DNA from 2 places in the Micromonospora sp. NPDC049523 genome. Region 2 is predicted to be linked to the other one. Evidence: riboswitches for the same ligand, from Rfam matches in the RefSeq annotation. Region 2 holds a riboswitch; the other holds the start of a gene.
The links. A riboswitch is a leader RNA that binds a small molecule or an ion and turns the genes downstream of it on or off. The one in region 2 is predicted to bind thiamine pyrophosphate.
Positions count from the first base shown of each region.

Region 1 (10,229 bases), on a different contig from region 2:
CTGGGAAAATAGTGGCTGACCAGGCCGGTGGAGGCACCCATCCGGGCGGCGACGGCACGCATGGTCAGGCCGCCGAAGCCGTGCTCGGCGAGCACGTTCCAGACCGCGTCGGAGACGTCCCGCCGCCTCGCGTCATGGTCACCCTTCGCGGGCATCGCGTACTCCTCACCGCCGTGGCCGACGCTATAGTACGTAACAAACGTTTGGTACGTACATCCTGAGTCTGGAGCCCCCGCATGCTCAGTCACCCCCTCGCCCCCGGCGCGGACCTCCGGCCGCTCGAACCCTGGCAGGCGGCCGAGTTCGCCGGGTACGTCGAACGGCACCGGGCGCACCTGGCCCCGTGGCTGCCCTGGGCGGTGACCATCACCGACACCGACTCGGCCCGGCAGTTCCTCCAGCGCTACGCCGACTCCCAGGCTGCCGACGGGGGCCGGATATTCGGCATCTGGCTCGACGGCGTACTCGTCGGCGGGGTGCTGTTCCGGGTCTTCGACAGCCGGGTCGGCACCTGCGAGATCGGGGTCTGGCTCGCCCCGCGGGCGCAGGGGCGTGGGCTGGTCACCCTGGCCGCCCGGCAGCTGATCGACTGGGCGCTCGGCGTACGCGGTCTGACCAGGGTGGAATGGCGTACGGTGCCCGACAACAACCGCAGCATCGCGACCGCCCGACGGCTGGGCATGACCCGCGAAGGTGTGCTCCGTCAGGCGTTCCCGCACAACGGCGTACGCCACGACATCGAGATCTGGGCCCTGACGGCGGCGTAGGCCGATCGTGGTCCCCGGTCAGCTCGGGCCGGCGAATCCGCCCCTGGGCTCGATCAGTTCGAGGTTGGTCCCGTCCGGATCGTCGAAGTACGCGACCCGGGTGCCGACCGCGTCCGGCGGGGTCACCTCGTCGGCGGCAAAGGTGTAGGGCTCGCCGAGGAAGTCGTAGCCGGCGTCGCGCATCCGGGTGTAGACCGATTGGAGATCGTCCACCTGGAAGCAGAGGTGCATCGACCCCGGCCGGTTGGCGGCGGACTGCCCGGGAGCACCGACCGGGTCCTCGAACTCGATCAGGTCGATGCCGAGATTGCTCAGGTGGAAGGTGGCGTAACGCAGCTTCGACACGGGCAGCCCCTGCGATCGCGCGAAGCCCTGACCCTTCATGCTCTCGTTGTCGACCGCCGGCTCCACCCCGGTCAACGCCCGGTAGAAGGCGACCGAGCGATCAAGGTCGGAGACGGAGATTCCGACGTGTGCGGCCGTGTCGAGGCCGAACGATTCCTCCGGAGTGCCTGCCATGCTGTCCCCTTCCACGGTCCCGGTCGCGCCTGCGCGCACCGATCCCATGGCAGTGCCCACTGGCCGGGGAACTAACCGTCGAGCGGGGCAACTCACCCCGACCGGCCTCGCTTCACTCGTACGGTTGCTTCGGTGGTTCGACCTGGCGCCACGACTCCACCTCGAGGTACGGGATCTCCTCGTCGTTGACCGGGTCCTTGGCGATCCGGTCGGAGTAGCGGCCGACCACGTCGACCCAGGTGTCCGGGGCCAGGCCGGTCGGCGGGTCACCGGCCAGGCCGAGCTTGATCGGCCGACCGTCGGCCGCACAGCAGGACAGGATCATGCGGGCCAGGATCGGTTCGCCGTCGGCACCGGTGGCGACGAACCCGGTGAGCTGCACCCGCCGGTCACCGAGCGAGACGCCCTTGTCGAAGATGGCCCGGGAGGCGTAGTCGAGCACGCCGATCCGGACCGGGTCACCCTCGGGCAGCGGTGGGTAGTCGGACAGCGGCTGGCTACCGAGCGCGGTCCCGGCCTGGCCGGCCGCGTACGAGCCCAGCGCCGGTGGGGCGACCAGCAGCAGGCCGAGCACGGGCAGGATGAGCAGCCAACCGACCCGCGGCTCGTGGTGGCCCTTGCCCCCGTGCCCGTGGTCGTGCCCGTGGTCGTCCGCCACCGCCTCGCCGCCGGCCGTACGCCGGGCCGGGCGCAGGTCGTGCACCAGGGTCATCACCGCCACGGCGATCAGCAGGATCGCGGACCCGATCAGGAAGGGTTGCAAACCCTCCTTGACGTAACGCAGGTACATGTCGCCGAGACTGGCCTTGAGCACCGCCCCGCCGAGCAGCAGCAACACGACCGCCTGTGCCTGTCGGTTCATCAGAGCACCACCGCTCCCACTCCCACCGCCACCAGTACGGCGACCGCGAACGTCGCCGGGGCGAACCGGAACGCGAACCGTCGCCCGAAGACACCGGCCTGCATCGAGATCAGCTTGAGGTCGACCATCGGCCCGACGACCAGGAACGTCAGCCGGGCGGTGAGCGAGAACTGGGACAGCGACGCGGCGACGAACGCGTCCGCCTCCGAGCAGATCGACAGCAGCACCGCGAGGACCGCCAGCGCCAGCACCGACAGGATCGGATTGTCGGCGAGGGTCTGCAACCAGCGTTCCGGGACCAGCACGTTGATACAGGCCGCAGCCATCGCGCCGAGCACCAGGAAGCCGCCCGCGTGCACCACGTCGTGCCGTACGGCCGAGAAGAACGCCCGCCCCTTCGACAGTCCGTCCAGGTCGGGGCGGTGCGGCAGCCGGATCCAGTCGGCCCGGCCCAGGCGCAGCCAGAGCCAGCCCATCAGCATCGCGACGATCAGGCTGGCGACTCCCCGACCGACCACCATCTCCGGGTTCTGCGGGAAGGCGACCGCGGTGGCGGTGAGCACTATCGGGTTGATCGCCGGTGCGGCGAGCAGGAACGCCAGCGCGGCGGCCGGGGTGACGCCCCGACGGATCAGCGACCCGGCGATCGGCACCGCGCCGCACTCGCAACCGGGCAGGATCACTCCCGCGCAGCTCGCCACCGGTACGGCCAGCGCCGGATGTTTCGGCAACGCCTTCGCCCAGAAGGAGCGGGGCACGAAAACCGCGATCACCGCGCTGAGTACGACACCGAAGACGAGGAACGGCACCGCCTGCACCATCACCGAGACGAAAACCGTGGTCCAGGTCTGCAGCCGGGGGCCGGAGATCGCGTCGGCGATCGGGCCACGGAAGACGACCAGCAGGACGAGCAGCCCGGCGAGCACCTCCACCGACCCGATCCGGTCGCCGAACAGCCGTTGACGAGGTGCCGGGTCGCCGGCTGTGGGCGTACCGCCGGGGGTGGTGTGGCCACGGTCGGGACCGGTGGTCAGACCCGGCGCCGTGCCGTCGACGCCACCGGTCGCGGGCGGGATCGTCCAGTCGATCTCGTCGCCGGGCCCGGCGCGGCGCTGCGTCGCGCGGTCGGAGGCGGTCACGGCGTCTCTGCTCTCCTCGCTCGGCCGGGTCCGGGGGCAGCTCACCCTAACCCGAGTCGCGGTGTCCACCACCACACCCGATCGATACGCCACTGTGCCGTGCCGCCGGTCGGTGCTAGCGTCGCCGAAACAACTTCACATCCGACAGGGGAGCGCACAGCGCTGAGAGTGCGGGATGACATCCGCAGACCCTCGAACCTGATCTGGGTAATGCCAGCGCAGGGAGTTCGGTCATGCTCCGGCCGCGCCGGAGTCCGGCACCACGCCGGGCCGAGGCGTGCGACTTCTCCTGGTTCATTTCGAGAACTGGGAGCCAACACCATGAACAACCGCTGGCGGACACTCGACATCGTCATCGCCTCGACCCTCGGGGTGGCGTTCGGCGTCATCTTCTGGGCCTGGGGCCTGCTCTGGAACGGTCCGGCCGACGCCATTCCGCTGCCCGGTCGCGCCGTCATCTACGGCGTGTGGCTGGTGCCGGCCGTCCTGGGCGCGCTGGTGATCCGCAAGCCGGGCGCGGCCCTCTACACGCTGACCCTGGCCGCCCTGGTCTCGGTGGCCCTGGGCACCAGTTGGGGCTGGACGCTCGTGGTGCAGGGGCCGATCGAGGCGGCCGCCGCGGAGCTGGCCTTCGCCGCTTTCGCGTACCGGGTCTACCGGCTGCCGGTGAGCCTGCTGGCCGCCGCGCTGGCCGGCCTCGCCGCCGCCATCTACGACATCTACGTCTGGTACCCCGGCACCGCCTGGGACAGCTTCCGCCTCCCCTACCTCGCCCTGACCACCGCAAGCTCCCTGGTGGTGGCCGGCCTAGGCAGCATCGCCCTAACCCAAGCCCTAGCCAACACCGGCGTCCTGGACCGCTTCCCCGCCGGCCGCACCCGCCCCACGATCTAACCCCCCTCCCTCCCCCCTCCTCCCTCCTCCCTCCTTCCCCCCGGACACATGGTGTTGATCATGAAGTTAGCGACGATTTGATCTTGTTCTGGGGGCGTCAACTTCATGATCAACGACTTGGGGAGGGGGTGAGCGCGGTGGGTGGGGTGGGTGGGGTGGTGGTCAGGGGGTTTGGGTGGCGGCATGCGGGGCGGAAGGGGTGGGCGGTTCGGGGGGTTGATCTGCGGATTTCGCGCGGGGAGCGGGTGTTGTTGCTGGGGGGTTCGGGGGCGGGTAAGAGCACGTTGTTGGCGGCGCTCGCGGGGCTGCTCGCCGAGGACTCCGGTGAACAGGCGGGGCTGATCGAGGTCGACGGGGTCGATCCGCGTACGGCACGGGACCGGGTCGGCATCCTGTTCCAGGACCCGGAGAGCCAACTCGTGATGGCACGGGCCGGCGACGACGTGGCGTTCGGGCTGGAGAACCGGGGCGTGGCGGCCGGCGAGATCTGGCCCCGGGTCGACGAGGCGATGCACCGGGTCGGTTTCCCCTACGGACGTGACCGGTCCACCGCCGCCCTCAGTGGCGGCGAACAGCAACGACTCGCCCTGGCCGGCGTACTGGCGCTCCGGCCCCGGCTGCTCCTGCTCGACGAACCCACCGCCAACCTCGACCCGGCCGGCGCCGCCCTGGTCCGGGACGCGATCGCCGCCGCGGTGGACCGCGACACCACCCTGATCCTGGTCGAACACCGGGTCGCGGAGGCACTTCCCCTGGTCGACCGCGTGGTGGTCCTGGAGCCTGGCGGCGGCATCCGCGCCGACGGCAGCCCGGACGAGGTCTTCGCCGCGCACGGCGACGCCCTCGCCGACGCCGGGGTCTGGGTACCCGGCCGGTCGGTGCGCGCCCGACCGGCAACCACCGCCGCCGGCGAACTGCTGCTCACCGCCGACCGGCTCGGCCTGCCACCCCGGCTGGCCCCGACCGATCTGACCGTACGGGGCGGCGAGGCGGTTGCCGTACTCGGGCGAAACGGGGTCGGCAAGACCACCCTGGCGCTGCAACTCGGCGGGCTGATGAAACCCGGCACCGGGCGACTCGACGCCACCCCCGCCCTGGCCGGAGCCGACGCCGGTACGCCACCACACCGCTGGCGGGCCAACACGCTGGTACGCCGGATCGGCTCGGTCTTCCAGGACCCCGAGCACCAGTTCCTCGCCGGTACGGTCTTCGACGAACTGGCCCTCGGGCCACGCCGGACCGGCCAACCAGAACCCGTCGTACGCTCCACGGTGGACGATCTGCTCACCCGGCTGCGGCTGGACCGGCTCGCCGGGGCGAACCCGTACACCCTCTCCGGTGGCGAGGCGCGGCGGCTGAGCGTGGCGACCGCCCTGGCCACCGCGCCCCGGCTGCTCGTACTCGACGAGCCCACCTTCGGCCAGGACCGGCGTACCTGGATCGAGCTGGTCGACCTGCTCGCCGACCTGCGCGACGCCGGCCACGGCATCGTCACCGTCACCCACGACGCCGACTTCGTCACCGCGATCGCCGACCGGACCGTGACCCTGCCCGGCCGAGACGACCCCGCCACCGACCCGACAACCGACCGCCTGAACCGGGGAGTTGGCGCGTGATCAGCACTGGGCCGGTGGGGGCGGCAACGGCGCCGCTGGCGCGGCGCAATCCGGTGGCGAAGCTCGCCGCGGCGCTGGTCTTCTCGTTCACCCTGGTCGCGACGATCGACCCGGTCGCGCCCGCCGTCGCCATCGCCATCGAACTGGCCGTGCTGCCGCTGTTCGGCCTCGGCTACCGCACCCTGGCCCGGCGGGCCTGGCCACTGCTGATCGGCTCGCTGGGCATCGTGCTCACCATGGTGCTGTTCGCCGCCGACCGGAGCGGAACGGTGCTGCTCGACGCCGGCCCGATCACGGTCACCACCGGCGTGCTCACCACCGCGCTGGGCCTGGTCCTGCGGGTGCTCGCGGTGGCACTGCCCGGCGTACTGGTCTTCGCCACCACCGACCCGACCGACCTGGCCGACGCGCTGATCCAGAACGCCAGGGTGTCACCCCGATTCGCGCTCGGCGCGCTGGCCGCGTTCCGGATGCTGCCGCTGCTCGCCACCGAATGGCAACTGCTGGGCATGGCGCGGCGGGCCCGAGGCGTGGACGCCGGACGTAACCCGATCGCCCGGCTGCGACTGTTCGGCGCCACCGCGTTCGCCCTGCTCGTCGGGGCGATCCGTCGGGGCACCCGGCTCGCCACCGCGATGGACGCCCGCGGCTTCGACGGCGGCACCCCGCGTACGGTCGCCCGGCGGCAGCGGTTCACCGTCGCCGACACCGCGCTGGTGGCCGGTGCCGCCGTACTGGCCGGGGCGGCGCTGACGGTCAGCGTCCTGCTCGGTACGTTCCAACCTCTGCTCGGCTGATCATCACCGGCATGGCACTCGCCGGCTTGCCGGCAGCGCTCGTCACCGGCATCCCAATCCCGCACGCAGGCCGACGCGAGCACGGGGCAGGAGACGGAGGGCGGCGCGAACACGGGGCACGAGACGGAGGGCGGCGCGAACACGGGGCACGAGACGGAGGGCAGCGCGAACACGGGGCACGAGACGGAGGCGGCGCGAACACGGGGCAGGACACGGAGGGCGGTGTGGGGACAGGTGACGGCGCCGGGCTTACTTCGACTGGGCGGTGACCTTCGTGGCGGTGACCGTGCCGGCGGAGTTGGGTCCGTCGACGGTGACGGTGTCACCGGCCTTGAGGTCCTTGAGTGAACCGGTCTTGGCGACCGCTACCGCAGTGTCGGCGCCGGTCCGGACGGTGATCACGGTGCCGTCGTCGGTCTGCACGTACACGGTGGTGCCGTCGACCAGCTTCACCGTGCCGGTGGTGGTCTGTGCCGTACCGCTGTCGGCGCCGGGCGCGCTGCCGCCGGTAGTGCCGTCCGGTCGGCCGGCGCCGCCGGGGAAGCCGGCGAAACCGCCCGCGCCGCGCTGGGTGCCCCGGCCGGTCGCGGCCGCCGGACCGGAGCCGGGCGGATCGCCGTACGACTTCTGCACCTGCACCCCGCCGAGGAAACCGCCGATCAGCAGCACCGCCGCCCCGAGGTAGAGCGTTGCCCGGTTCCACCAGCGACGCCCCGCCACGGCGGCCAGTTCGGCGGCGAGGTCACCGTCGTCGTCCGGGCCCGCCCCGGCCTGCGGGGTGAACGTGTCGGCGACCACGAGGGGCGGGCCGACGACGGTCGGGGCGTCCGCCGCGTCGTCCCGATGGACTCCGGGTGCACCCGGCGAACGGCGACCCCACCGCACTGCTCTGCTCATCGCTGCTTCCCCGGAATCGCTGGTAGTCACTCGTGGCTCACTCGTAACGGAGGGCGTCGATCGGCCGCAGACCCGCGGCCCGGCTGGCTGGAACGCTGCCGAAGAAGAGTCCGATCGCGACCGAGACACCCAACGCCAGGGCGATCGAGCTCGGCACCACCACCGGTTTCACGCCGACGATGGTGAAATGACTGCCGGCCAGCGCCGCCAGCACCCCGAGTCCCCCGCCGACCAGGCTGAGCATGGTCGCCTCGGCCAGGAACTGGGTGAGGATCACCCGGCGGGGCGCACCGAGCGCCTTGCGGATGCCGATCTCGCGGGTCCGTTCGGTCACCGTGACCAGCATGATGTTGGTGATGCCGATCCCGCCGACGAGCAGGCTGATCCCGGCCACCGCACCGAGCAGTACGGTGAACGTGTCCGCGGTCTCGGTCTGGGTCTGGAGCAACTGGGCCGCGTTCTGGATCCGGTACGGCGTACCCTGCGCCCGTCCGGCGGCGGCGCCACCGCGGGCAGCCGCCCCTGCGGCAACCGGGCCACCCGCAACCGCTCCACCGGCGGCTGGTGCGACCTTGAGCCGCTGGTCGAGAATGGTGGCGATCTGCGCCTGGGCGTCGTCCACCCGGTCCGGTCCGGTCGCCTCGACGAGCACCGAGTTGACCGCGCCGTACCCGGTCAGGGTCTGCTGCACCGCGGTCAGCGGCGCGATCGCCACGTCGTTGGCGTCCTGGAAACCGGTCGCCGACCCCTTCTCCGCGAGTACGCCCACCACCGTGTAGAGCGCACCGCCGACGGTCACCTGCGCGCCGAGTGGGTCCGTACCGGGGAACAACTCGGCGGCCACGGTCTGCCCGATCAGCACCACCCGGCGGCCCTGGGTGAGATCCGAGTCGCCGAACGCGGCACCGGTCGCGACCGAGGTGTTCGACGCACCGAGGTAACTCGGGTACGTGCCGACGAACTGCGACACCTGATGGTCGGCGCCCTGGTACGTGATGGTCGCCGAGGCGCTCACCACCGGGGAGACCGACCGCACGTCCGGTGCCAGCACCGGGTCCTTCAGCGCCAGCGCCGTCGGTACGGTGATCGCGTCGCTGCTGCTGCCGCCCCGCGCGGTGCTCTGCACGGTGAGGGTGTTGCTGCCCAGCGCCGCGATCCGGTCGGTGATCTGCTTCGCCGAGCCGTTGCCGACCGCGACGAGCAGGATCACCGCGCCGACCCCGATCAGTACGCCGAGCATGGTCAGCGCCGAGCGGAGCTTGTTCACGGTGATCCCGCGTACGGCGAACCGCAGGATCTCGAAGAAGCTCATCCGATCCGCTCCAGCCGTACGGTCGGCCGGTCGGCCCCGCCGTCGCCGACGGAACCCGGGCCGCCGCCCTTACCCCTGCCGTCGCCCGGACCGTCCTGGCGCTGGTCGCTGGCGATCTCCCCGTCGAAGAGCCGGACCAGGCGTTTGGCCCGGTCACCCACTTCCGGCTCGTGCGTGATCATCACGATGGTGCGTCCGGCCGCGTTCAGCCGGTCGAAGATGGCCAGTACGTCCGCGGTCGACCGGCTGTCCAGATTGCCGGTCGGCTCGTCGGCCAGGATCAGCGCCGGTTCGGTGACCAGTGCCCGGGCCACCGCGACCCGTTGCTGCTGACCGCCGGAGAGCTGGTTCGGCTCGTGCCCGGCCCGGTCCGCCAGCCCCACCAGGTCCAGCGCGGCCAGCGCCCGCCGACGCCGTTCGTTCGCCTTGACCCCGGCGTACGCCAGCGGCAGTTCCACGTTGGCGACCGCGCTGGTCCGGGCGATCAGGTTGAACGCCTGGAAGACGAAACCGATCCGCCGGTTGCGGACCAGGGCGAGTTGGCGATCGTCGAGCCGGCTCACGTCCACCCCGTCGAGCAGGTACTGCCCGGTGGTGGGCACGTCCAGGCAGCCGAGGATGTTCATCAGCGTCGACTTGCCCGAACCCGACGAGCCCATGATGGCCAGGTAGTCACCCGCACCGACGACGAGCGACACCCCGCGCAGCGCGTGCACGGTCGCCTCGCCCTCGCCGTACCGCTTGGTCAGCCGGCGGACGTCGAGCACCGCGCGCTCCGGCGCGGTCATCGCCCGCCTCCCGCGGCGCCGGCACCGCGCGGGAAGCCGCCACCGCCGGTGAAGCCGCCACCGCCGGTGAGCCCGCCGCCCGGCCGGCCGCCACCGGTCGTCCCGGTACCGGTCGTGCTGGTACGGAGCACGACCAGCTCACCGACCTGCAACCCGGACGTGACCTGTACGGTCTGGTCGCCGGTCAGCCCGACCTCGACCGGGCGGGTCACCGGCTGCCCGTTCTCCAGCACGGTGACGGTGTGCCGGTTGCCGACGGTGGTGAGCGCCGCCGAGTTGACGTAGATGGTGTCCTCCACCTGGCCGACCGTCACCGACGCCTGCACGGTCTGGCCGGGGCGGGCGCCGGGCGGTAGCTGGTCCACCCCGAACACCACGCCGTAGGTGACCACGTTGTTGCTGGTGCTGGCGTTCGGGTCGATCGAGGACAGCTTGCCGGTCGCGGTCGCACCGGCGAGCGCGTTCCAGGTGATCGTGGCCGGCTGGCCGACCTTGAGTTTGGTCGCGTCGGCCTCGGCGACCGAGGCGGACACCTCCAGTTTGCCCAGGTCGGCGAGCTGGACGAAACCGGTGGTCGAGCTGCCTGACGCCGAAGCACCTCCGGAAGACCCACCGCCGGAAGACCCATTGCCGGACGA
Region 1 is NZ_JBFAPP010000002.1:103,223-113,451, reverse strand. It holds gene AB0J90_RS03040 (TetR family transcriptional regulator C-terminal domain-containing protein) at 1-155, opposite strand, end outside; gene AB0J90_RS03035 (GNAT family protein) at 237-767, shown strand; gene AB0J90_RS03030 (VOC family protein) at 786-1,286, opposite strand; gene AB0J90_RS03025 (TIGR03943 family protein) at 1,399-2,148, opposite strand; gene AB0J90_RS03020 (permease) at 2,148-3,104, opposite strand; TPP riboswitch at 3,424-3,530, shown strand; gene AB0J90_RS03015 (ECF transporter S component) at 3,609-4,181, shown strand; gene AB0J90_RS03010 (ABC transporter ATP-binding protein) at 4,328-5,797, shown strand; gene AB0J90_RS03005 (energy-coupling factor transporter transmembrane component T) at 5,794-6,594, shown strand; gene AB0J90_RS03000 (hypothetical protein) at 6,844-7,491, opposite strand; gene AB0J90_RS02995 (ABC transporter permease) at 7,529-8,803, opposite strand; gene AB0J90_RS02990 (ABC transporter ATP-binding protein) at 8,800-9,591, opposite strand; gene AB0J90_RS02985 (efflux RND transporter periplasmic adaptor subunit) at 9,588-10,229, opposite strand, start outside.
Region 1: linked by a shared signal. The riboswitch ahead of AB0J90_RS03015 (ECF transporter S component) and the one ahead of thiE (thiamine phosphate synthase) in region 2 are both predicted to bind thiamine pyrophosphate.

Region 2 (10,229 bases):
CAGTACGTCGCGGACATCCGCGTCGGTGACCAGGGTGGTGTCGGCGACAAGCTCCTTGTACGCGGTCAACTGCTGCACCGCCCGCTTGTCGTTGCCGGCGGCCTCCGAGTCGCGGACCGCAGTCAGCTTGTTGGTCAGCTGCTTGTGGGCCTTGGTGGAGAGCCGGTTGGTGGCCTTGAACCGGTCCTGCAGGTTCTGCATGTCCCGGAACGAGGTGGTGACGAAGAACCGTACCGACGAGGTCGTGGTGTTGCCGGCCTTGTCGGTCGCGGTGACGGTCAGCTCGTGCAGCCCCAGCGACAGGTCGTAGAGCGCCTGCAGCGTGTTGTTGGCGTACGGCTGGCCGTCCAGGGTGCCGATGGTGGCTTCCAGACCGGAGGTCGGGTCGACCGCCTGCCAGGAGACCCGGACGTCGGCACTGTCGCCGTAGAGCTGGCCGTCGGCGAGACCGGAGACCAGCACGGTGGGCTTGGTGCCGTCGATCTTGAGCAGCGCCGACTTCAGCGTCTCCTCGTTGCCGGCCGCGTCGGTGGCCCGGTACAGCAACTCGTGCTGCCCGTCGCCGCTGACGCTGACCGCCGTGGTGTACGGCGTCCAGGCGCCGCCGTCCAGGGAGTACTCCAGCTTGCTGACCCCGGCACCCGCGTCGGTCGCGGCGAGCGTCACCGGGATCGTCCCGGCGTGCCAACCGCTGTCGCTCGGGGGCGCGAAGGTCGCCGAGGTGACCGGCGCGGTCGCGTCGATCTTCACGTCGACGGTCTTCGTCTCCTCGACGTTGCCGGCCTCGTCCGTGGAGCGGAAGCGGACCTGGTGGGCGCCGTCACCGGAGACCAGGATCGGCTCGGTGTAGGCGGTCCAGGTGGTGCCCGCGTCGAGCTGGTACTCGGTGCTCGCCACTCCGCTGCCACCGGTGTTGTCGGTGGCGGTCAGGGTGACCGTGGTGGCGGCGTTGTACCAGCCGCCGGTCGGCGTACCGGCCACTGCCGCGGTGGTCACCGGTGCGGTCGGGTCGTCGACCGCGGTGCTCACCCGGAAGTAGTCGAACGTCGCCGGCTTCGACGCCTGCTGTGCCGCACCGAGGGTGAACAGGCCGAACTTGGGCGTGGCGCCCACGGCCGCGTTGGTCAGGCTCCCCAACGACGTCCATTCGGTCCCGTCGGCCGAGTACGACGCGGTGTACGTGTCGCCGGCCTTGGCCAACCGCAGGTGCCAGATGCCCTGGGTCAGGTTCGACCCGTTTGGCTGCGGGTCCTGCACCACGGAACCGATCTCGCTGCGGAACTCGATCCGCCGGGTCACCGGCTGACCGGCCGCGTTGTCCGCGATGTAGTCCAGCTTCAGGTAGTTGTCGTCGTCGGCGTAGACGAGGAGACCGCCCTGCTGGTACTGCTCGTTGAACTGGCTGCCGTCGATCTTGGTTTCGATCGTCCAGTCACCGGCCGGCGCGTTCTGCAGGATGAAGTTCGGCGGCGGGGTGCCGCCGCCCTGGTAGATGTCGCCGTTCGGTACGTCGATCTGCAGGCCGCCACCGGTCACCCGGTAACCGGTCGGGTCTTCCCGGACGATCGCGTTCCACTTGCACTTGTCCAGGCTGGTACCGGTGAACTCGTCGGACGGCACGACCGGCCCGGCCGGCTCGTCCGGGCTGAGCTGGAACCAGTCGAACTTGGCGTCGTTCACCGAGGCGGTGGTGTTGCCGTTCAGCGCGAACAGACCCACCTTCGGGTTCTCGATGCCGGCCAGCGCGGCCGACCGACCCACCGGGGTGAACGTCTGACCGTCGGCCGAGAAGGCCCCGGTCAGGTTGGTGCCGTCGCTGCTCAGCCGGACGTAGAACGTGTCGCCCAGCCCGGCCGGTACGGCGATCCCGTCGGCGGCCTCGTTGCGCGGCGTGCCGGCGGTCTCCCGGATGAACTCGAACTTGCGGCCGTCCGAGTAGAGCAGGTCGAGCTTGGCGTAGTTCGCGTCATCGCCGTAGACGATCAGACCGGCCTGGTGGTAGTTGCCGGTCGCGCTCAGCGTCACCTTGGTGGTCGCCTGCCAGGCACCGCTCGGGGCGGGCTGGAGCACCACGTTGGTGGCGTTGTTCGTGGCGCCGTACAGGTCGCCGACCGCGGTCGGCAGGACCAGGCTGCCGTCGCTGACCGAGTAGAGCTGGTTCTCCCGGATGACGGTCGACCAGCGCGACTTGTCCAGCGAGGTGCCGGTGAAGTCGTCCGAGCGCGCCCCGAAGCAGGACGTGTTCGGCGCGGTCACCTGCACCGGTACGTAGACGCTCGTGGAGGCACCACGCGCGTCGGTCACCGTCAGGGTGGCGGTGAAGTTGCCCGGGACGGTGTAGGTGTGGCTGGCGTTGGCGGTGTTCGCCGTGCCGCCGTCACCGAAGTCCCAGGCGTAGGTGAACGGGGCGTCGTTCTCCGGGTCGGTGGCCGTACCGCTGAAGGCGACCGTCACCGGCGCGACGCCGGCGGTGGGGTTCGCGGAGGCGGTGACCACCGGCGGGGCGTTGTCGGTGACACCCCGACCGAGGAAGTCGGTCCAGTTCACGTTGATGATCGCGCCGGTTCCGGTGGAACCGGTCGGGTTGCGCGCCACGAAGTACAGCGTGCCGCTGCCGGTGCTCGGGGTGGTGATCGTCGCCGGTACGTCGACGAAGGTCTGCCAGCCACCGGTGTTCGGCACCTCGGCGGTGGCGACCAGCGGGCCGTCGACCGCTCCGGTACGGACCTCGATCCGACCGCCGCCACCGGCCGACGAGGCCCGGAAGCGGAGCGAGTCGATGCCGGTCAGGTTCGCCGGCTCGATCGCCCACCAGTCGTCCGGCTCGATGAACCCGATGTTCTCGAATCCACCGGCCGGGTCGGTGGTCGCCTGGCGCTGCACGCCCGGGTCACCACCGCTGGTCGATCCGGCCAGTCGGCCGGTCGAGGTGTAGTACTCGGCCTGCTTGCGCTTCGGCTGGAGCTGCTCGATCGCCCGCCCGGTCAGGGCGTTCGACCCACCGGCGCCGCCACCGTCGGTGTAGACGGCCTCGAAGACACCGAACACGTTCGCCTCGGCGCCGTGCCCGGAGGCCAGCAGCGTCTGGACCGAACCCTCGCAGCCGGTGTACGACTGCAGCGGGTGCGCGTGCTGGTCGTGGCCCAGGTAGTACTGGAGCACCACCCGGTCGCAGTCGATCGTCCCGTCCTCCGGGTCGGTCACGTTGACCTTGTACTTGACCAGGTCGCCCCACTCGAAGAAGCCGCCGTCCGGCGGGAACTCGATGGAGACGGTCGGCGCGGTGTTGCCCACCGTGACCGGTACGTTCGCAACCGCGGTACGCCCCTTGGGGTTGGTGACCGTGAGCTGCGCGTTGTAGTTGCCCGCCGCGGCGTACGTGTGCGCCGGGTTCGGGTCGGTGGAGGTGGCGTTGTCGCCGAAGTTCCAGGCGTACGTCAGCGCGCCACCGTCCGGGTCACGCGACCCGGCGCTGGAGAACTGCACCGCCAGCGGTGCCGGACCCGAGGTGGGTACGGCGTTCGCGACCGCGATCGGCGACCGCTCACCGGCGATGTAGTCGATCCGGTAGATGCCCGAGTTGTCGTTGTTGCCGCCGAAGCCGGTACCCCACTCGATGAGGTACAGCGCACCGTCCGGACCGAACTCGAAGTCCATCGGCCGCAGCATGCTCATGCCGGTCAGCAGCTGGTTGATGTCGACCAGCGACTTGCCGTCGGCACTGACCTGCATGGTGTACATCTTGTTCTGGTTCCACTCGCCGAGCAGCGCCTTGCCGTCGTAGTAGGCCGGCCACTTGCGCTCGGAGTCGAGGTTCTCGTCGTACCGGTAGACCGGGCCGCCCATCGGGGCGCCGCCGCCGCCGATCTCCGGGAACAGCGGGTTGCCGCTGTAGTCGAAGTCGACCGTGGCCGAGATGGCCGGCGGCAGGTTGGTCAGGCCGGTGTTGTTCGGCGAGTTGTTGACCGGCGCCGCGCAGTCGAACTTCGGCCCACTCGGTCCCGACGGGAACGGGTAGTCGTTGTACGCGTAGTTCGCGCCGTGGCAGTACGGCCAGCCGTAGTTGCCCGGTCCGACGATGTTCCACTCGACCGTGCCCTCGGGGCCACGGTTCGGGTTCGCCGCTCCGGCGTCCGGGCCGTAGTCGCCGACGTACAGGGTGTCGGTCTGCGGGTCGATGCCGATCCGGAACGGGTTCCGGAAGCCCATCGCGTAGATCTCGGGCTTGGTCAGCGCGGTGCCGGGTGCGAACAGGTTGCCGGCCGGCACGGTGTAGGTGCCGTCGTCCTCGGGGTGGATCCGGAGCACCTTGCCGCGCAGGTCGTTGGTGTTACCCGACGAACGCTGCGCGTCGAAGTCCTGCCGGCCCGGCCGCTCGTCGATCGGGGTGAAGGAGTCCGACTCGAACGGGTTGGTGTTGTCACCGAGGGCCAGGTACAGGTTGCCCTGGCTGTCGAAGGTGATGCTTCCGCCCGCGTGGCAGCAGGTGTTGCGCTGCGTCGGGACCTGGAGCACGACCTTCTCGGTGGCGGCGTTGACGGTGTCGCCCTCGACCGTGAACCGGGAGAGGTAGTTACGGGCCGCGCCACCGGCGGGTGCGTAGTACACGTACACCCAGTTGTTGGTGGCGAAGTCCGGGTCGAGCTGGATGCCGAGCAGGCCGTCCTCGTTGCCGGTGAAGACCGGCAGCGTGACCGCGGTCACCGTGGTGCCGGTGTCCGGCTTGATGATCTGGATCCGGCCGTCGCGCTCGACGTAGAAGACCCGACCGTCCGGAGCGATGTCCAGCTCCATCGGGTTGTTCGTGTTGCTGTCCAGCGACACCTTCTCGAAGCTGCTGGTCTTGGTCGCGTTGCAGTCGGCCTCGACCACACCGGCGGCGGTCTCGATGCCGCCGAGCAGGTGGGTGAGGAACTCCGGTTCCGCGTACGACTCGTTGGTGTGCCCACCGCCGGTGTACCAGGAACGGCCACCGTCGTACTCCTGGCACCACGCGGTCGGGTGGTCGGCGCCCATCGCGCCGGTGCCCGGCGTGTAGGTGCGCTCGTCCAGGCTGGCCAGCACGTGTACGTTCGCGCGCGGGTTGGTCCGGAAGTTGTACCACTCGTCGAAGCGGGACCACTGGGCCGGCAGGCCGGCGGTGGACGGGTGCCCCGGGTCCTCGACCTTGACCGTGGCCTGCTGGTTCGCCGGGTGCGCGTTGAAGTACGCGCCGACCAGGCTGCCGTACCACGGCCAGTTGTACTCGGTGTCCGAGGCGGCGTGGATACCGACGTACCCGCCACCGGCCTCGATGTAGCGCTCGAACGCCGCCTGCTGGGTGTCGTCGAGCACGTCACCGGTGGTGGAGAGCCAGATCACCGCCTTGTACTGGGCGAGGTTGGCGTCGGTGAACGCGGCACCGTCCTCGGTCGCGGTGACGGAGAACCCGTTCGCCGTGCCGAGCTGCTGGATCGCGGCGATGCCGGAGGGGATGGAGCCGTGCCGGAACCCGGCGGTCTTCGAGAAGACCAGGACGGAGTACGGGTCCGCCGCGGCTGCGGCAGGTGCCGCCTGTGCGGCGCTCGGGGCTGCTACGAGTGCGGCCGCCGTCGAGGTGACGGCGACCGCGAGACTCAGCAGCGCATGGCTGAGGGCGCCGCGCAGCGCGCGGCGCGGGCGAGGTCTTGACACGAAGGATCTCCTTCGTCCGATGAGGACAACGGGGGATCCCCGGCCGGCTCGCCGAAGACCGGTTCGGGGGTGGTGGGTTTCGGCTGCGTGGCCCGCCGTGGCCGTGCAGTCGAAATTTGTCTTGTCGCTGAACAAATTAATGCTGGTCAGCGTTGGGCGGGCAATACAGCAACAAGCCAAATCGGGTAACGGTTGGGTAACCGAGGTGGATCTTCCGGATAGGACAGACAAAACCCTTGGGTGTTCGGGGTCACCTCCACCGCTCGCGGCGGGCCGCTGTGACGTGCGACCCCCTTGGCGGATCGGGTTCGTCGTCGTAGTGTGGTCGACAAGTAACCCACGGGAGTCCGGTGTACCGGGCTGAGAGGGGGGCTGACACAGCCCCCGACCGTCGAACCTGATCCGGGTAATGCCGGCGCAGGGAGGAGTTTGCCGTGCCCGTACTGGGACGTTTGCATCTCGTCACCGACACCCGTACCGGGCGTGATCCCGTCGCCACGGTACGTGCGGCGCTGGCCGTTGCCGGGCCACAACTCGTGGTCCAGGTACGCGTCGAGGACGACGCCACCGACCGCGACGCGTACGACCTGGCCCGGCGCGTGGTCGACCTCTGTACGCCGTTCGGCGCGACCTGCCTGGTCAACGACCGGCTGCACGTCGCCCTCGCCGCGTACGCCGCCGGTGGCCACGTCGGTGCGCTCGACCTGCCCGTCGACGCCGCCCGACGAGTGCTCGGGCCGAACGCGGTGCTCGGCGCCACCGCCCGCGCACCCGACCCGGCCCGCGACGCGGTGGCGGCCGGCGCCAGCTACCTCGGCGTCGGGCCCTGTTACGCCACCACCACCAAGGACGGGCTGCCGGAACCGATCGGCCCGGCCGGCATCGCGCTGGTGGCCGAGGCGGTCGACGTACCGGTCATCGCGATCGGCGGGGTGACCGCCGCGCGGGTGCCGGAACTGCTGGCCGCGGGCGCGTACGGGGTGGCCGTGGTCGGCGCCATCTGTGCCGCCGTCGACCCCGCCCGAGCCACCACCGAACTGCTCGCCGCGCTGACCCGCACCGGGGCGCCGGCATGCTAGGCGGGGGCCCGTACCCGACGGGATCCGACCACAAGGGGCCCTTCCTCACCGCCCGGCGGGCGGACGTGGCGGTGGTCGGAGCGGGGCCGATCGGGCTCGGCATCGCCTGGCTGGCCGCGCTGCGCGGGATGCGGGTGCTGCTGCACGACCCGGATCCCGGCAGCGGGGCGTCCGGTGTCGCCGCCGGCATGCTCTCCCCAGTCGCCGAGGCGTCCTTCGGCGAGCAGGCGCTGACCCGGCTGTTGCTGGACTCGGCCGCCCGCTGGCCGGACTTCGCCGCCGAGGTCGCGGCGGCGGCCGGGCTGACCGGGATCGCCGAACTCGGCTACCGCACCGAGGGCACGCTGGTGATCGGGCGCACCGCCGACGACCTGGCCGAGGCCCGCCGGCTCTGGGCGTACCAGCAGGGACTCGGACTGCCGATCACCGCACTGGACGCGACCGAGCTGCACGACCGCGAACCCTTGCTCGCACCACGGGTACGCGGCGGCGCGCACGCCCCCGACGACCACCAGGTGGATCCGCGCCGACTCGTCGCCGCCCTGCGGATCGCGGCGGTACGGGCCGGGGTGGTGTTCGTGCCGGCCACCGTGCACGACCTCGCCGAACTGGACGCCGGCACCATCGTGGTGGCCGCCGGCTGCGGAGCCGCCGGCCTGACCGGGCTGCCGATCCGGCCGGTGAAGGGGCAGATCCTCCGGCTGCGCGCACCCGGCGGCGAGCCGCCCGGCTTCCGGCACGTGATCCGGGGCTACAACGACGGCCGCTCGGTCTACCTGGTGCCCCGGCTCGACGGCGAGGTGGTGGTCGGCGCCACCGTCGAGGAACGCATCGACACCACGGTCACCGCCGGTGGCGTACTGGAACTGCTCCGGGCCGCGACCGACCTGGTGCCCGAACTCGCCGAGTACGAACTCGCCGAGGCCACCGCCGGCCACCGCCCCGGTACGCCGGACAACGCGCCGGTGATCGGCCGGCTGGCGGACCGCCCCGACGTGGTCGTGGCGACCGGGCACTACCGGCACGGCATCCTGCTCACCCCGGTGACCGCACAACTCGTCGTCGACCTGCTCACCGGCGGGGTGGCCGGTCCGGCGCTGGCACCTTTCACCCCGGACCGGTTCACCCGGACCGGGCACACCTCGGTGAGGGAGGAGATCCGGTGACCGGAGAGGGCGGGATTTCGGTGGAACTGACCGTGAACGGGACGGACCACAGTCTGCCCGGCGGGATGACCGTGGCGGAACTGGTCGCCACCGTCACCGGCCAGACCCGCGGCGTGGCCGTCGCGGTCAACGGCGAGGTCGTACCCCGGGCCGGCTGGCCGGCGGCGGTGCTGAACTCCGGCGACCGGGTCGAGGTGCTGACCGCGGCCCAGGGCGGGTGAGCGGGGTGTCCGAAGTGGACCTGGATACCCCCGCCGAGCCGGTCACCGGCCGGTTCGAGCTGGGCGGGGTGTCGTTCGCCTCACGGCTGATCCTCGGCACCGGCGGAGCCGCCAACCTGCACGTACTCGAACAGGCGATCAGGGCCAGCGGCACCGAACTGGTCACCGTCGCGCTGCGCCGGGTGGACACCGCCGCGACCATGCACGGCGGGCTGCTGGACGTACTCGAACGATGTGGCGTACGGCTGCTGCCGAACACCGCCGGCTGTTACACCGCCGCCGAGGCGGTCAAGGTCGCCCGGCTGGCCCGCGAGGCGTTCGACACCTCGTGGGTGAAGCTGGAGGTGATCGGGGACGACCGGACCCTGCTGCCGGACGCGGTCGAGCTGCTGCACGCCGCGGACCAGCTCGTCGCGGACGGGTTCACGGTGCTGCCGTACACCAGCGACGACCCGGTGCTCGCCCGCCGGCTCGCCGAGGCCGGCTGCGCGGCGGTGATGCCGGCCGGCGCCCCGATCGGCTCGGGGCTCGGCATCGGCAACCCGCACCACATCCGACTGATCCGGCAGAGCGTCGACGTCCCGGTCATCCTCGACGCCGGGATCGGCACCGCCTCCGACGCCGCACTCGCCATGGAACTCGGCTGCGACGGGGTGCTGCTGGCCAGCGCGGTGACCCGGGCCGCCGAACCGGCGCGGATGGCAACCGCGATGCGGTACGCCGTCGAGGCGGGCTGGCTCGCCGCCCGTTCCGGCCGGATCCCCCGACGGTTCCACGCGCTGGCCTCCAGTCCCGACGAGGGACGGCCGGAGCTGTGACCGGCCGGCGGCCCGAGATTTCCCCGGAGCCGCGCCGCCCGGACCGTCGTCAGCCGGCCACGCCGCGCCCTCGGACGCCGCGGCCCGGCCCGGACGACGACGGTACGGCGACGCCACGTATGCCGGGCACACCGAGCGGTCTGGTGGTGGTCACCGACCGGTGGCAGACCCACCGGCCACTGCCCGAGGTGATCCGTGCGGCGGTGGACGGTGGTGCCCGCTGGGTGCTGCTTCGGGAGAAGGACCTGCCCCGGGACCAGCGCCTGGCGCTCGCCGAGAGCCTGCGGGAGATCCTCGCGCCGGTCGGCGGAACGCTGCTGGTGGCCGGCCCCGACCCGCTCGGCGGCACCGCCGTGCACCTGCCTGCGGCCGGACCGTACCCGCCGCCCGAATTGCCGCTGGTCGGCCGGTCCTGCCATGACCCGGCCGAGTTGGCGCGACTGTCGACGGAGGACTACGTGACCCTTTCCCCGATCTTCCCGAGCCCGTCCAAGCCCGGGTACGGGCCGCCACTGCACCCGGTCGGCCTGGCGCGGCTGGTCCGGCGTACCCCGGTCCCGGTGCTCGCGCTCGGCGGCGTCACCGGGCCCGACCAGGTCGCCGCCTGCCTCGCCGCCGGTGCGGCCGGGGTGGCGGTGATGGGAGCGGTGATGCGCGCCGACGACCCGGCCGAACTCGTCGCCCGGCTGATCGCCCCGGCGCCCGTCGTGCGGGGGAGCGGACGATGACACCCCCGGTGGCGCTGACCATCGCCGGCTCCGACTCCGGCGCGGGCGCCGGCATCCAGGCCGACCTGAAGGTGTTCGCGGCCCTCGGTGTCTACGGCACCTCCGTGATCACCGCGCTTACCGCGCAGAACACCCACGAGGTACGCGCCGTCCTGCCGACCCCTGCGGACCTGGTCACCGAACAACTCGACGCGGTCCTGTCGGACCTGCCGGTGCTCGCGGTGAAGACCGGGATGCTCGGCACCGAGGAAGTGGCGGACGCGGTGGCGGCACAGGCCCGCGCCGGGCTGCTGCCGCACCTGGTGGTCGATCCGGTGCTCGTCTCGACCAGCGGACACCGGCTCGGCGTGGTCGCCGCGGTGACCCGGCTGCTGCCGTACGCGCTGGTCGCGACGCCGAACCGGGAGGAGGCCGCGGCGATCGTCGGACGCCCGGTGACGACCACCGACGAGATGGTCCGTGCCGCCGCGCAGATCGCCGCCGACGGACCCCGCTACGTGGTGGTCACCGGCGGCGGTGACGACGACGACCGGACCGAGGCGGT
Region 2 is NZ_JBFAPP010000014.1:137,568-147,796, reverse strand. It holds gene AB0J90_RS22635 (ThuA domain-containing protein) at 1-5,673, opposite strand, end outside; TPP riboswitch at 6,003-6,115, shown strand; gene thiE (thiamine phosphate synthase) at 6,108-6,752, shown strand; gene thiO (glycine oxidase ThiO) at 6,818-7,918, shown strand; gene thiS (sulfur carrier protein ThiS) at 7,939-8,139, shown strand; gene AB0J90_RS22615 (thiazole synthase) at 8,160-8,957, shown strand; gene AB0J90_RS22610 (thiamine phosphate synthase) at 9,077-9,685, shown strand; gene thiD (bifunctional hydroxymethylpyrimidine kinase/phosphomethylpyrimidine kinase) at 9,682-10,229, shown strand, end outside.